One region of the Agrobacterium vacciniicorymbosi genome, then DNA from elsewhere that is predicted to be linked to it. Evidence: riboswitches for the same ligand, from Rfam matches in the RefSeq annotation. Region 1 holds a riboswitch; the other holds the start of a gene.
What was found. Region 1 has a riboswitch for cobalamin ahead of ABUK73_RS14780 (ABC transporter substrate-binding protein). Riboswitches for the same ligand answer to the same signal wherever they lie in the genome.
Positions count from the first base shown of each region.

Region 2: another riboswitch for cobalamin. It lies ahead of ABUK73_RS21820 (DUF1636 family protein); the one in region 1 lies ahead of ABUK73_RS14780 (ABC transporter substrate-binding protein).

Region 1 covers NZ_JBETMF010000008.1:242,826-247,556, forward strand. Annotated here, with positions in the region: gene ABUK73_RS14775 (FecCD family ABC transporter permease) at 1-972, opposite strand, end outside; gene ABUK73_RS14780 (ABC transporter substrate-binding protein) at 976-1,953, opposite strand; cobalamin riboswitch at 2,196-2,419, opposite strand; gene ABUK73_RS14785 (glucose/quinate/shikimate family membrane-bound PQQ-dependent dehydrogenase) at 2,572-4,731, opposite strand, start outside.
Region 2 covers NZ_JBETMF010000017.1:89,162-93,892, reverse strand. Annotated here, with positions in the region: gene ABUK73_RS21830 (cobyric acid synthase) at 1-647, opposite strand, end outside; gene cobO (cob(I)yrinic acid a,c-diamide adenosyltransferase) at 651-1,268, opposite strand; cobalamin riboswitch at 1,375-1,583, shown strand; gene ABUK73_RS21820 (DUF1636 family protein) at 1,699-2,124, shown strand; gene cobW (cobalamin biosynthesis protein CobW) at 2,118-3,155, shown strand; gene cobN (cobaltochelatase subunit CobN) at 3,159-4,731, shown strand, end outside.

The sequences.
Region 1 (4,731 bases):
GCCGAACAATGCGGTGATGACGCCGATGGGCAGAACCTGGCCTGCGATGATGGTGCGCGACAGAATATCGGCAGCGATCATGAATACTGCCCCCGTCAAGGCAGCAGCGGGCAGAAGAAGACCATGGCGAATGCCGACGATCATGCGTGCGGCATGGGGAATGACGAGACCAATAAAGCCGATGGAGCCGACGATGCTGACCATGATAGCCGTCATCAAGGCGGAAACGCCGGTCAGAACAATGTAGACGCGACGCACGGGTATGCCGAGAGAGGCGGCGGATTCGGAGCCGAAGGTAAAGGCGTCCAGCGCACGCGCATGCCACAGACACACGACGAAACCACCAATCGCGACAGGCAAGGCCAGCCACACATCCGGCCAGCGAACGCCGGACAGATTGCCCAGCAACCAGAACATGATGCCACGTGCCTGTTCGGCATTGGCCGCCTTGGTCACGATGAAGGAGGTCAGCGCGTTGAAGAGCTGCGAACCGGCGACACCTGCGAGAATGATGGCGCTGTTGCCGCTGCCTGCCCGCAAGGCCAGCAGACTGACAAGCGCAAATGCCACGATTGCCCCCAGAAATGCGCCAAGCGGCATGGTCAGCATGCCGGCACCGAAGCCCAGAATGGCAACGCCAACGGCACCGGTCGATGCACCCGCAGAAATCCCGAGAATATACGGATCGGCCAAAGGATTGCGCAGAAGCGATTGAAGCACGACGCCGGACATGGCCAGTGCCGCACCACAGCAGGCAGCCACCACCGCCCGGCTGAGGCGGTAGTTCCAGATGATGCCTTCATCGATGGCATCGAGCGGATAGCCTGCATGGAACACACGGTTTGCGACCGTCTTGGCGACGACATCCATGGGAATGGATGTCTCGCCGATGGCAGCCCCGAACCAGAGCGCCAGAGCCAGACACCCGACCGCCAGCAAGGCGGCACGGGTGAAGATGAAACAAGCACGCATGGCTTACTTGGCAAGGCCGAGCTGGACGACGGCGTCGGCCAGAACTTCGATACCTTCGATGGTGCGGATGGTCGGGTTCATGGCCTGCGCATCCATGGCAACGATGTGCCCCTGTTTGACGGACGGCATCAGGCTCGTGACCGGATCTTCCTTCAGGAACTTCTCCTTGACAACGATATCATCTGCCGGAAACCGCCTGCGGTCCATCTTACCGGCAACAACCAGGGTCGGCTGCGACTTGGCAATGGTTTCCCAACCCACCGTCGGCCACTCTTCCTCGCTGTTGATGACATTCTTGATGCCAAGCGCGGACATGATGTAGCCGGGTGCACCATTGGTGCCCGCAACGTAGGGATCGATATCCAACTCCGCACTGGAGAACCAGAAGACGGCAGACAGCTTGCCATCGGCAGAGGCGATCTTCTTGCGTGCCGCTTCTTCGCGAGCCTTCAGATCGGCCACGAGCTTTTCGCCCCTGTCCTGCACATTGAAGATTTGCGCGAGTTCAGTCACTTCCTGATAGATCAGGTCCATGGTGAAGACGGAATGGCGCACGCCATCGCCACCGCCCGAATTGTCCTTGCCGGTGCAATCGGCAGGCGAGGTGTAAACGGGAATTTTCAGCTCTTCGAACTGCTGCGGCTTGGCGACGATGCCTTCCGGGCCGACATGCCACTGAAACTGGGCCGTGACGAGATCAGGCTTTTTGGCCAGCACGCTTTCAAAACTCGGATCGTTATCGGCCAGACGGTCGATCTTGGCATTGGCCTCTTCATAGCCCTTGATAACTGGGCCAATCCAGACCGCGGTGCCCACGACCTTATCGGCCAGACCGAGCAGATAGAGAATTTCCGTGGTGCTTTGACCGATGGACACCGTACGCTCTGGCGCATGGGTAAAGGTCACGTCGCGACCGCAATTCTTGAAGGTCAGCGGATAGGTCGTCTCGGCTGCCTGAGCCGCAGGCATGGCCGTTGCCATTGCCACAACGGCAAAACTGGCTGCAAAAACCGTCTGTTTGAAACTGAATGTCATTTCCGATAGTCCCCGAAATCGTCAGCGGTCGGCGAGAAGCAGACCAATGTGAACATGTGTCGATGCTCAGTCCGTGAGAACACGGGCAGAGACGATCCGAAACCGGGACATGGCAGATGGAATAAGGCGCTGGCGGGCGCTAGATGCAATCACGACGTCTCCTGTTCCGGGCATCCCCGCCCGTGACTTGGAATGAACTTATGACGGCAGGTCTCCTGGCTCACGGATTTGCGTCTTCACCCACCTTCCCGCGATATTCACCCGCAGTGGCATGACGCTTGGATGAGCGCCAAAGGGTTCGACAATCCGCTTACAGTTGCGGGGGCAGCTACGGCATTGAACCAAGGTTCGCACCGTATTCCCTATTATTCCTCGCGATCACTCGCTCGAAACCGTCGCGTGCAGATAGCCCCATTCAGAAACCGTCGTCAAGCAATGATTGCTGTAATGTTATTACATATCGATTGCAAGATATGATTTCGGAAAAACGGCATGATGGTAACACAAAGCAAAAAGGCCGGAACTTTCGTCCCGGCCATTATTTCACAATTCATCACCGCCCATTCAAGGCAGGGTATAGGCGATCACATAATCGCCGGGCTTCGTGCCGACGGAGCCGTGTCCGCCTGCGACGATGACCACATATTGCTTGCCGTCATTCATGGCATAGGTCATCGGCGTTGCCTGTCCACCTGCGGGAAGACGCGCTTCCCACAGCTGCTTGCCGGATGTCAGATCATAGGCGCGCAAGTAATCATCGACAGCCGCACCGAGGAAGGCAACGCCGCCCTTGGTAATCATCGGGCCACCGATGCCGGGTACGCCGACTTTGAAGGGCAGCGGCAGCGGCGTCATGTCGTAGACGGTACCGTTCTTGTGCTTGTAGGCGACCTCACCCGTGCGCAGATCGGCACCGGCCACATAGCCCCATGGCGGAGCCTGGCAGGGAATGCCGAGCGGTCCGAGGAACGGTCCCATGAGAACGCCATAGGGCGCACCATCATTTCGGTTCAGGCCCTGCTCGCTGCCCTTTTCATCCTGCCCCTTTGCGGGGATCTGGGCGCGCGGCACGAGCTGCGATGTGAAGGCCAGATAGGTCGGCATGCCGAACATGACCTGGCGTTCTGGATCGACAGCGACACTGCCCCAGTTGAAGGTGCCGAAATTGCCGGGATAGATGATGCTGCCGTTGAGCGATGGCGGCGTGTAGCGGCCCTTGTAATTCAGCTGATGAAACTTGATGCGGCATGCCAGCTGGTCGAACATGGAGACGCCCCACATGTTCTTTTCCTGGAGCGGATCAGGCTTGAAGGACAGCGCCGAAGTCGGCTGCGTCGGAGCACTGAAATCTTCGGGGATCGTACCAGATGGCGCAGGCTCTTCGGTCATCGCCAGGATCGGCTCACCACTGCGGCGATCCAGCACGTAGATGTCGCCCTGCTTGGTCGGTCCAACCAGTGCCGGAACAGTCTGACCATCCTTCTTGGTGATGTCGAGCAGCACAGGCTGTGCGGGAACATCCATGTCCCACAGATCGTGATGCACGAACTGGCGCACCCATTTGTCCTGCCCGGTGTTCACATCCAGCGCGACGATGGAGGAGGAGTATTTCTCGACATTGGCACTCCGGCCCATACCGAGCTGATCTGGAACCTGATTTCCGAGCGGGATATAGACGAGCCCAAGCGCTTCATCGACGCTGAAAACCGACCAGCTGTTGGGAGAGTTGGTCGTATAGGTCTGACCCGGCTGAAGCGGCTGGGTCTGGGTGGGGTTTCCCGAATCCCAGTTCCAGATCAAGGCACCGCTGTTGACATCGAACGCTCTGATGACGCCGGACTGTTCCTGCGTCGAATAGTTGTCGTTGACGGCACCGCCGATGATGATCTTGTTGCCAGCAATGGCGGGTGGGGATGTCGAGTAATAATAGCCGGCTGGATTATACTCCATGCCGCTTTCCAGATGCAGCGTGCCCTTGTCTGCAAAGGACGTGCAAACCTGACCGCTTTCCGCGTCGAGAGCAATCAGACGCGCATCCGAAGTCGGGAGATAAACGCGTGCCGCACAGGGCGAACCAGCCTGTGCCGTTGGGTCGGCATAATAGGTCACGCCGCGGCAAGTCTGATGCTGACGGTCCGGGTTCATGCCCGAATTGGGATCGTATTTCCACTTTTCCTTGCCAGTCGCCGCATCGATGGCGATGGCCCAATTGTGCGGCGTGCAGATGTAAAGCGAATTGCCGACTTTTAAGGGAGTCACCTGATAGGTCGTCTCGCCCACATCGCCCGGCAACTTCACGTCGCCGGTCTGGTAGCGCCACGCTTCCTTCAACTCACCAACATTGTTGGCAGTGATCTGCGTCAGCGGCGAATAGCGCTGGCCATAAGAGGTGCGCCCATATTGGTGCCACTCATTATCCGGCACAGGATTTCCGTAGGAAGGGTTGGCGGTCACCACCTCATCGGGCAGATTGCCTTCCATATCCTGCGGGTCCTGCGTCATCGCAAAGGCTGCAGCACCGACGGATACCAGAACGGCGGTCAGCAAGGGAACAGCGTTGGCGCCGTAAGATGTGCCGGTCGGGCTGGTAAAGCCGAGCGGCTTTCTGATCCATGGCATCAACAGCCACATGCCGATCAAAATGATGAAGCCGCCACGGGGGCCGAGCTGCCACCAGTCGAAGCCGACTTCCCACAAGGCCCAAAGCAGGGTCGCGATGACGAA
Region 2 (4,731 bases), on a different contig from region 1:
TTGTCTGCGATGATCCGCATCCCCTCATCGAACAGGCTCGGATCGCCCCTGAAGCGGTTGACGATGAAACCTTCGATCATCGCCGCATCATCTGCATCCAGAACCGTCTTAGTGCCGACGAGGCTGGCAATGACGCCGCCCCGGTCGATATCGCCGATGAGGATGACGGGTGCATCGGCTGCACGGGCAAAGCCCATATTGGCAATGTCATTGGCGCGGAGATTGACTTCGGATGCACTGCCCGCGCCTTCCACCAGCACCAGATCTGCCTTGGTTTTGAGATGCTCGAAACTTTCCAGCACGCGCGGCATCAGCCCGGCTTTCATGTGTTGGTAATCCGCAGCCTTGGCGTTGCCGATGACCTTGCCTTGCACAACCACCTGTGCGCCGGTCTCGCTCTGGGGTTTGAGCAGCACGGGGTTCATGTGTACGGATAGGGGCACTCCTGCAGCGCGCGCCTGCAAGGCCTGCGCCCGGCCGATCTCTCCGCCATCGGCGGTCACGGCGGCATTGTTGGACATGTTTTGCGGTTTGAAGGGCATGACGGACAGCCCGCGCCGGGTAAAGGCACGCGCCAGCCCCGCCACCATCAGCGATTTGCCGACATCGGAGCCGGTCCCCTGAAACATCAAAACGCGTGCTGTCATGAATTAGAACTCTATGCCGGACTGCGCTTTGACGCCTGCCTTGAAGTGGTGTTTCACCAGCGTCATCTCCGTCACCATATCGGCGGCATCGATCAGCGGCTGCTTGGCGTTGCGGCCTGTGACGATGACGTGCAGGCCGGGGCGACGGTTCTGCAGGGTCTCCACCACCTCCTCCAGCGGCAGATAGTCATAGCGCAGCGCGATGTTGAGCTCATCCAGTACCACAAGGCCGATGGTTTCATCGGCCATCAGCGTCTTTGCCTCTTCCCAGGCTTTGGTGGCAGCAGCGACGTCGCGTTTGAGATCCTGAGTGTCCCACGTGAAACCTTCACCCATGGTGCGCCATTCGACACGGTCGCCGAACAGTGCCAGAGCGCCCTGCTCGCCGGTGGACCATGCGCCCTTGATGAACTGCACGATGCCGACGCGCCTGCCGGTGCCCAGCATGCGTAGGGCCAGACCAAAAGCGGCGGTGGACTTGCCCTTGCCGGGGCCGGTGTTGATCATCAGCAGACCTTTTTCGATGGTCTTTTCCGAGACTTCAGCATCCTGCACGGCCTTGCGGTTGACCATTTTGGCGCGGTGACGTTCGGCTTCGCTGTCGCTGATGTCGCGGGTCATGGCGGCTGGTCCTTCCGGGTCTCATGCTTTTTCAAAGCGGCGACTATAACCAAAACGCGTGCCGCGGCAATGATGCGCGGCATTGACACAAAAGCATCGCAGGGCATAAGGGTTAAGGACTGACGGTCTTTTTCCGGCAACGGGAAAAGCTAAGAGGGAACACGGTGCATTTCGCTTGAGCGGACAAATCCGTGGCTGCCCCCGCAACTGTAAGCGGTGAGCCCGCGCTGAACGCCACTGGATGACAATCCGGGAAGGCAGCGCAAGGGTGTCGAAGCCGCAAGCCAGGAGACCTGCCGTTTCAGGAAAAACGTCTGCCGGGCGGGGTGCTCCGGTCAGCCGGTTGTTCGAACGATGGTTGTGCGTGTCCCGCATTCCGTTTTCGATATCCGCACCCCTGAGACATTTTGAAGGCGCGGAAAGCAGACCCTTGGATATTACAGCGACATCGACCAGCCAGACCGAAAAGACGGACCGTGACACCGCACCCGGCGTCGTGGTCTTCGTCTGCCGCAGCTGCCGGTCCGAAGCCGAACCGAATGCAGACCCCCGCCCCGGCGCGCTTCTGACGGAGGCTGCCTTAGCGCTTGGAGCGAGTGAAGGCGTGACCGTTCGCAGCGTCAATTGCCTTGCCAATTGCAAGCGTGGCCTCAGCGCCGCCATGCGCAGCGCCGACGGCTGGTCCTATATGTTCGGCGGACTGACCGAAGATGATGCCGCAGACCTGATGACTGGCGCGCGCTTATTGGCCGAAGCACCGGATGGGTTGATGCCCTGGCGCGGACGCCCCGATAGTTTGAAGCGTGGCCTTGTGTCGCGCATTCCCCCTTTGCATTTCACCGAGGAGACATCATGACAACGCTCGATCGCGTTCCCTGCACCATCATCACCGGCTTTCTGGGCGCGGGAAAAACCACGCTTTTGCGCGGCCTTCTGGAAAAGCTCGAGGGCAAGCGGCTGGCGATTATCGTCAACGAGTTCGGCGATGTCGGCATCGACGGCGAAATTCTGAAGGGCTGCGGCATCGAAAGCTGCCCGGAGGAAAACATCGTTGAACTGGCCAATGGCTGCATCTGCTGCACCGTGGCCGATGATTTCCAACCCGCCATCGAACAGATTCTGAGCCGTCAGCCGCGCGTCGAGCATATTCTGATCGAAACGTCGGGGCTTGCTCTGCCAAAGCCACTCGTGCAGGCCTTCCAGTGGCCCGCGATCAAAAGCCGGGTGACGGTGGATGCCGTGGTCGCCGTGGCCGATGGCGCAGCCCTTGCCGAAGGTATGGTCTCGCATGATCTGGAGGCGCTTGCCGCCCAGCGCCAGAATGACGAAGCACTTGACCATGACGATCCGGTCGAAGAAGTCTTCGAGGACCAGATTGCCTGCGCCGACCTCATCGTTCTGACCAAGGGTGATCTACTGGATGCCGAAGGTCTGGAGCGCGCCAAGGCGCATATCAATGCGCATCTGCCGAAGGCTGCGAAGATCGTCGTTGCGTCCAATGGTGCCGTCGATCCTGCCGTGCTGATCGGACTTGGCCTTGCGGTGGAAGAGGATATCGAAAACCGCCACACCCATCACGATGAGGAAGAAGACCACGATCACGACGAGTTCGACAGCTTCGTCGTGGAACTGGGTGCCGTGACGGATGCCGATGCACTGGCTGCTCGCATTTCCGAAACGGCGGCCTCTGAAAACGTGCTGCGCATCAAGGGTTTTGTCGAGGTCTCGTCCAAGCCGATGCGGTTGCAGGTGCAGGCGGTTGGCTCACGCGTCAACCATTACTTCGACCGCCCCTGGGCGTCCGGCGAGGTGCGCCGCAGCCGTCTGGTGGTGATCGGCGAAAAGGGTCTCGACCGCGCAAAGATCGAGCGGATGCTGGCGGCCTGATCTATGCACATCCTCGCCACCACATCCTCGTCTCTGGACGACCTGATCGAGCCGGTTGATCTCAACCAGGGTCAGGCGGATGTGGTGGTGCTGTCCTTTTCGGCCAGCGATCTGGGTGGGCTGGAACGTGGATGGCAGCGCAGTACGGATGGGTCGGTCTCGCTCCTCTCCGCCAACCTCTCCGAACTTCGCCATCCCATGTCGTTCGATCTGTGGATCGAAAAGACGGCGGAACATGCCAAGCTGATCCTTATCCGGATTCTCGGCGGCGCCGACCGCTGGCGTTACGGCGTGGACGAATTGTCGAGAATGGCGCGGCGGCGCGGTATCAAGCTGGTGCTTTTGCCGGGGGAATGCAGCGAGCGCGATGAGAAGCTTGAGGCTGCCTCCACAGTCGATCTGCCGACGCAGTTCAAAATCCTGTCTTTCTTCCGGGAAGGCGGGCCTGAGAATATGGACCGGGTTGCAAAAGGACTTGCGGCCTTTGCGCGGGGGGAAGGCTGGCCGGACATGGCAGCAGAGCCCTTGCCAAAAAGCGGATTTTACAAGCCCGATGAAGGCGTCGTTGACCTCAATGCTGCGCTGAATGGCTTTGCAAATGGTGCACCCCTGCTACCAATCCTGTTTTACCGCTCCATGCTGATGGCCGCCGATGTCGCTCCCATCGACGCGCTTTATGCAGCGCTTCGCGAGCGCGGCTTTGCCCCTTTGCCGATCTTCGTCAGCGGTTTGAAAGACAATGAAGCGATCCGGTTTCTGGAAGAGACGCTCGGTCGTTTAAAGCCGGCGGCGATGGTGACGGCAACTGCCTTTGCCAGCCAGTCGGATGAGGACGGCAAGAGCCTGTTCGACCGGCTGGGCGTGGCAACCTTTCAGGTCATCATGGCCACCACCCGCCGCGATGGCTGGGCGGACAATATGCGTGGCCTCAACCCTTCCGATCTTGCCATGCATGTGGTGTTGCCAGAGCTGGATGGCCGTCTTCTGGCCGGAGCGATTTCCTTTAAGGCACCAGACCCGGAGGGTGGGCGTGGCCTCGTTCATCAGGCTGAGCCGGATCGTGTCGAGCAGGTTGCGAACCGCATTTCCGCTTTTCTTCGTTTGAAGAATGCCGCTCCGTCTGAGCGGAATGTCGTCATTCTCATGCCGGATTATCCGGGCGCAGCCCCGGGACGGACAGGTTATGCCGTTGGTCTGGACGTGCCGCAAAGCGTGCTGGAAATGCTGCACGACTTGCGCGATGCGGGTTACGTTGTAGGTGATATTCCGGAGACGGCGCGGGCGCTGCTCGACCGCGTTGAAGAAGACACTGCCAGTTTCCGCCTAGCCGATTATTCAGCCTTCCGCAGTGACCTGCCACAATATGCCGATCTGGCCTTGGATGAGACATGGGGCGATGCGGACGATGACGATGCCGTTACCGATGGCATGTTCCACTTCCGCGCCGCTCGATTCGGTTCCGTAACGGTGGCACTTGCGCCGGATCGTGGCCGCAATGAAGATCGGCGGGTGGATTATCACGACCCGGCCCTGCCGCCACGGCATGCGCTGGTCGCCTTCGGGGCTTGGATGCAAA